Linked DNA regions of Paraburkholderia fungorum. Each later gene encodes a partner of the first gene's protein in a complex. Links are inferred from orthologs where the notes say so. Each region holds a gene or a part of one and is shown in the gene's direction. Other genes may lie near its edges.

Region 1 (3,039 bases):
CGATGCGGCGAATCGCACTGCCCTGCATTCGCGTATCGAACTCGTCGGCGGTCCATGCGAACAGATCGACCAGCGACGCGCGATCGAGTCCGTGCCGCACGTCGAAATCGGCGACCGGCGCGGCCTGCGCAAACTTGTTCCACGGACACACGAGCTGACAGTCGTCGCAGCCATACACACGATTGCCGATCAGCGGCCGCATCTCGAGCGGAATGCTGCCCTTCAGTTCGATGGTGAGATAAGAAATGCACAGCCGCGCATCGACCTTATAAGGTGCGACGATCGCGCCGGTCGGACACGCGCCGATGCAACGCGTACAACTTCCGCAATGCGAGCCCGGCGTTTCAGGCGCGATGTCGGGCGACGTTTCGGCATCGGTCGGCAACGGTACATCGACGTAAATTTCGCCGAGGAAAAACAGCGAACCGGCGTCGCGTTGCAACAGCAACGTGTGCTTGCCGCGCCAGCCGATGCCCGCCTTCTGCGCAAGTTCTACCTCCAGCACCGGCGCCGAATCGGTAAATACGCGGAAGCCGAATGCACCGATCTCCGCTTCGATTTTCTCGGCGAGATGTTGCAGGCGATTACGCATCACCTTGTGATAATCACGGCCGCGCGCATAGACCGACACCACCGCCGCCGACGGGTCTGCGATCCGCGCATGCTCGGCTGAGCGCCAGTCTTGCGCGCTCAGGCCGCCGCTCGAGCCGCTTTCGTGCGCCGCTCCGTTCAATGTTTCGGCGGGCAAATAGGCGATGCGCGCGGTAATCACACGTCGCGTGCCGGCCACAAGCTCAGCCGGCCTCGCGCGTTTCATGCCGTGTTTCGCCATATAATCCATCTCGCCGTGGCACCCCGCTTCCAGCCAGGCTGCAAGCGGCGCTTCGGCCGCGGAGAGATCGGTATCGCTAATGCCGATCGCCCCGAATCCCAGTTCACGGCCCCAGCTTTTGATGTTCAGCGCGAGCGCATTCAGCGCTGCGTCATCGTAATGACGAGCGCTCTCCGCAGCGTTCGTCGCGATGGACGAATGCGCGCTGGTGACAGTGGACTCAGGGGACTCCGGACTTCGGTTCATCACGCCATTTTACGAGAATGCCTGCCAATCCCGATCACGCGATTCTGCCGTCCGCCAATCTTCTGCTCGAACGCAGCTTTGCGCTCGCAGACGAAGCCGCCACGCACGCGTTCGGCGAGCGCTTCGCACAGGCGATCGAAAGCGTTCGCGACGCTGCGCAGCATTCCCAACACGCGCCGGACGCGAACGGCGGCACGGCATTCCACGGGCTGCAAGTCCAACTCATCGGCGACCTCGGCGCCGGCAAAACCACCCTCGTGCGCGCGACCTTGCGCGGCCTCGGTCACACTGGCCGCGTGCGCAGTCCCACGTACACGCTCGTCGAACCTTATGCGCTAGAACGCCCTGCTGGGGAACTCGCGCTGTATCACTTCGATCTCTATAGATTCACCGATCCGGCCGAATGGGCCGATGCGGGCTTTCGCGAATACTTCGACAGCGGCGCTATCTGCCTCGTCGAGTGGCCGCAGCGCGCAGGGCCCCTTCTGGGAGTGCCGGATCTCGTCTTCTCACTCGATCTGGACAGCGAGAACGACGGACGCGTGCTCGTCGCACGGGCATACAGCGAATCAGGAAAGGCATGTCTCGAAAGATGTTGATCAAACCGTTCCGCTCGATCGAATCCGCGGCTACCGCCACGCATAACTGGCGGCGTCGGCAGATTCTGCGGGCGGGAGCGTCCACGCTCGTACTCGGACTCGTCGCGCCGCGTCTGGCCCTGGCCAGCTCGGTGCTCGGCGTGCGGGTCTGGCCCGCGCGCGACTACACCCGGGTGACGATCGAATCCGATCAGCCGCTGCAAAACACGCAGCAGCTCTTGCAGGCGCCCGACCGTCTGGTGGTCGATCTGAGCGGCCTCGATCTGGATCAGGCGCTGAAGGACCTGGTATCGAAGATCACGCCGAACGATCCGCAGATTTCGGCGGTGCGGGTGGGACAGAATCAGCCGCACGTGGTGCGCATGGTGTTCGATCTGAAGGGCTCGGTGAAGCCGCAGGTGTTCACGTTGCCGCCGGTCGGCGCGTACAAGTACCGGCTGGTGTTCGACCTGTATCCCGCAGTCGCGCCCGATCCGCTGATGGATCTGCTCGCGCAAACCGAACACAAGCAGCAGACGTTCAACGAAGAGAACGGTGTGCCGCCCGCCACGCTGAGCGGTCCCGGCACGACGCCGCCCGCCGCGGATAACAGCGAGGCTTTCTTCGAGCGTTACGCGCAGAACGGCAACGGCGGCGCTAACAGCGGCTCAGCACCTGCGCCGGGCGTGCCACGTCCACCCGTGCATGTCGCTCCCACGCCTTCGGCACCGATCATTGCCGGCAAGCCGGCTGTTCCGCTGTCGCCGCCTGCCGCGATTGCGCGCAACAAAGGCAGCAGCAAGCCGAACAACCTGGGCGGCGACAACGACGACAGCAGCGACGACACCTACGCGTTCTCCACGCCGAAGTCCGGCAAGAGCAACACGGTGCGCCTGCTGACCGTCGCGATCGATCCGGGTCATGGCGGCGAAGACCCCGGCGCGATTGGCGGCGGCGGAACGTATGAGAAGCACGTCGCGCTCGACATCGCGAAGAAGCTGCGCGCGAAGATCGACGCCCAGCCCAACATGCGCTCGATGATGACCCGCGACGCCGACTTCTTCGTGCCGCTGAACGTGCGCGTGCAGAAAGCGCGGCGCGTCGGCGCGGACCTGTTCGTGTCGATCCACGCCGATGCGTTCACGACGCCCGAGGCGAAAGGGTCGTCGGTGTTCGCGTTGTCGGACCATGGCGCGTCGAGCGCGGCGGCTCGCTGGATGGCGAACAAGGAAAACTCGTCGGATCAGATTGGCGGGATCAACATCAAGTCCGCCGATGCGACCGTCAACCGCGCGCTGTTCGACATGTCGACCACGGCGCAGATTCGCGACTCGATGCGCTACGGCAACTTTGTGCTGAAGGAAATCGGCGGCATCAACAAGC
Region 2 (3,133 bases), on another replicon or contig:
GCAGGTCGGCGGTGGCGTCGCGTTCAGGCAGCAGATTGATATGAATCGGCTCGCCAGGCTGCCAGTAGCTCGAAATCTGCAGCACGCCTGGGCCGGACAAACCACGGTGAGTGAGCAGCAGGTCTTCGTTGAATTCGGCACCGGTTTTCTTGTTGCCGGTCGCCAGCTGCACGTCGAGCGAGACGCCCGAAAGCGCCGCGAACGGCGCCCAGTCGGCTGCGGCGAAAGTCAGCGGAACCAGCGCCGGGCGCGTGTCGATCAGCTTGTGACCAAACTGCTTGGCGAGCCGGTAAGCAAAATCGGTCGCGCCGATTTTCGGAATCGACAGGCCGCCGGTCGCCACCACCAGCGCGCTCGCGGTGATCGGACCCGACGGGGTGTCCAGCGTGAAGCGGCCTTGCGCGTCCTGACGCACTTCTTCCACCGACAGCGGTGTGCGCCACGCAATCCGGCCCGCATCGCACTCGGCCTTCAGCACGTTGATGATCGCGTCGCTCGACTGGTCGCAGAAAAGCTGCCCCTTGTGCTTCTCGTGCCATGTCACGTGATGCCGCTTGAGCAGCGCCATGAAGTCGCGCGGCGTGTAGCGAGCCAGCGCCGAACGGCAGAAATGCGGATTCGCCGACAAATAATTATTCGGCCCCGCGTAAAGATTCGTGAAATTGCACCGGCCGCCGCCGGAAATGCGGATTTTTTCCGCGAGACGCTGCGAGTGGTCGATCAGCACCACGCGGCGGCCGAGTTGCCCGGCCACGGCCGCGCACATCATGCCGGCCGCGCCCGCGCCGATCACTGCGATATCGAAGGATTCCATGGGGCCGCATTGTACCCGCGCGTCTGCGGGCGCTTACCCACGCTGCTATACTTTCAGGCTTACCTTTTTCTTTCGGACGCGCGCGCGGTCACCACTTTTGCGCCGTTCAAACCACCCATCATGCTCGTTCTCGGCATCGAAAGCTCCTGCGACGAAACCGGTCTCGCGCTCTACGACACGGAGCGCGGCCTGCTCGCGCACGCGCTGCACTCGCAAATCGCGATGCATCGGGAGTACGGCGGCGTCGTGCCGGAACTGGCGTCGCGCGATCACATCCGGCGCGCGCTGCCGTTGCTCGAAGAGGTGATGGAACGCGCGGGCACCGTGCGCAGCGACATCGACGCGATCGCCTACACGCAAGGGCCGGGGCTCGCGGGCGCGCTGCTGGTCGGCGCGAGCGTCGCCAATTCGCTGGCGATGGCGTGGGACAAGCCGACCATCGGCATCCATCACCTTGAAGGCCATTTGCTGTCGCCGCTGCTCGTGGATGAACCGCCGCCGTTCCCGTTCGTTGCGTTGCTGGTGTCCGGCGGACATACGCAATTGATGCGCGTGACCGACGTGGGCGTCTACGAGACGCTCGGCGAAACGCTCGACGACGCCGCCGGCGAAGCCTTCGACAAAACCGCGAAGCTGCTCGGCCTCGGCTACCCAGGCGGCCCGGAAGTCTCGCGCATGGCCGAATTCGGCACACCGGGCGCCGTGGTTCTGCCGCGCCCGATGCTGCATTCCGGCGACCTCGATTTCAGCTTCAGCGGCCTGAAAACGGCGGTGCTGACGAACGCCAAAAAGCTCGGCGGCGCGAACATCTGCGAACAGGCGAAAGCCGATCTGGCGCGAGGTTTCGTCGATGCAGCGGTTGACGTGCTGGCCGCCAAATCGCTGGCTGCGCTGAAGAAGACGAAGCTCAACCGGCTGGTCGTCGCGGGCGGCGTGGGCGCGAACCGTCAACTGCGCGAAGCGCTCTCCGCTGCCGCGAAGAAGCGCAATTTCTACGTGCATTACCCCGACCTGTCGCTGTGCACGGACAACGGCGCGATGATCGCGCTGGCCGGCGCGTTGCGTTTGCAGCGTTGGCCGGATCAGTCGGGCAAGGATTACGCGTTCACCGTGAAGCCGCGCTGGGATCTGACGTCGCTCGCGCGCTAGGCTGCGCATCCGGGCCTACCCGGGCAACTCGAGCCGTAAAAAAAGCCGCTTGAAAAGCGGCTTTTTTCTTGCGCTGCTAAGGCAGTGCGCTGCGTGACGGTCAGGCCACCCGCTTGTCCCGCTCGATCACCGCATACGCGCTGTGATTGTGAATCGACTCGAAGTTCTCGGCTTCGAGCGAATACGCGACAATCCGCTCGTCCGCATTCAGACGTTGCGCGACGTCGCGCACGAGGTCTTCGACGAACTTCGGATTTTCATACGCGCGCTCGGTGACGAACTTCTCATCCGGGCGCTTGAGCAGGCCCCACAGTTCGCACGACGCCTCTTCTTCGGCGATCCGCACCAGTTCTTCAACGGCCACATCGCCCGTGAGTTCGGCGTTGATCGTCACGTGCGAGCGCTGATTGTGCGCGCCGTACTGCGAGATTTTCTTCGAACACGGGCACAGGCTCGTGACCGGCACCAGCACTTTCAGGAACAGACGCGTCGCGCCGTTGCGCGCGTCGCCGGTCAACGTGACCTCATAGTCGAGCAGACTTTGCACGCCCGACACCGGCGCGGTCTTGTTCACGAAGTACGGGAACGACACTTCGATACGGCCCGCTTCGGCTTCGAGCTTGTCGAGCATCGCCGCGAGCATCGTGCGGAACGTGGCCGATTCGAGCGGCGCCTTGTTCTCTTCGAGCAACGCGACGAAACGCGACATGTGCGTGCCCTTCTGCTCAGCCGGCAGATGCACGTCGAGGTTCCACGTGCCGACCGTCGGCTGCACTTCGCCGGCTTGCGTACGCACCGTCAACGGATGACGCACGCCCTTGACGCCGACTCGTTGAATCGGAATTTGACGCGTATCGGGCGTGCTTTGCACGTCGGGCATCACAAAGGCGGGATTCATCTGGTTCATTTTTTTGTCCTTTCAGGAGACGCCGGGCCGCCCAGGTTGTCCGCGCCCGACGATCCCGTTGGGGATCGAGGGCTGTCGCGAGTCGACCGGATGGGGTGCTCGGCGGCCGTGCGAATCAGGATGCGCAACGGCGAACGCCGGCCTGGGCCGGCGTTTTAAGATGGGCCAGAGGCTCACCGATTCAAGTGGGAAACCGCCATGGCCGCGCTGACACAGCGGCAACATGGCAAACGGCAGCGCAATTAAGCGACGCGCTTCACCGA

What was found.
Region 2: the proteins of tsaE (region 1) and tsaD are in contact, whole or in part, in a crystal structure (PDB 6N9A), measured with the Thermotoga maritima proteins. The link is inferred for Paraburkholderia fungorum from one-to-one orthologs. Residues at the interface, in WP_004082108.1 of Thermotoga maritima: Leu37, Gly38, Lys46, Lys57, Val59, Lys60, Ser61, Thr63, Phe64, Thr65, Leu66, Met67, Val69, Pro71, Tyr82, Arg83, Leu84, Asp86, Asp88, Phe89, Asp93, Ile128, Asp130, Glu131, Arg134; in WP_004082750.1 of Thermotoga maritima: Cys10, Asp11, Arg49, His50, Leu82, Gly84, Gly135, Gly136, Glu154, Thr155, Leu156, Asp157, Asp158, Ser159, Glu162, Asp165, Lys166, Arg169, Leu170, Tyr175, Lys213, Thr214, Leu217, Tyr218, Gln221, Arg222, Asn324.

What each region holds. Positions count from the first base shown.
Region 1 is NZ_FNKP01000001.1:3,196,630-3,199,668, forward strand. Bases 166-2,886 are described here. They hold tsaE (tRNA (adenosine(37)-N6)-threonylcarbamoyltransferase complex ATPase subunit type 1 TsaE), read left to right. Parts: upstream 166-1,095; coding sequence 1,096-1,677; downstream 1,678-2,886. Other genes in these bases: queG (tRNA epoxyqueuosine(34) reductase QueG), read right to left, coding at 166-1,078; BLS41_RS14140 (N-acetylmuramoyl-L-alanine amidase), read left to right, coding at 1,659-2,886. Also shown: more of queG, read right to left, coding at 1-165; more of BLS41_RS14140, read left to right, coding at 2,887-3,039. UniProt on the Escherichia coli protein: Required for the formation of a threonylcarbamoyl group on adenosine at position 37 (t(6)A37) in tRNAs that read codons beginning with adenine.
Region 2 is NZ_FNKP01000002.1:112,430-115,562, reverse strand. What follows is about bases 134-2,948. They hold tsaD (tRNA (adenosine(37)-N6)-threonylcarbamoyltransferase complex transferase subunit TsaD), read left to right. Parts: upstream 134-934; coding sequence 935-1,963; downstream 1,964-2,948. Other genes in these bases: folE2 (GTP cyclohydrolase FolE2), read right to left, coding at 2,064-2,870; BLS41_RS16725 (BaiN/RdsA family NAD(P)/FAD-dependent oxidoreductase), read right to left, coding at 134-814. Outside these bases: more of BLS41_RS16725, read right to left, coding at 1-133; dxs (1-deoxy-D-xylulose-5-phosphate synthase), read right to left, coding at 3,113-3,133.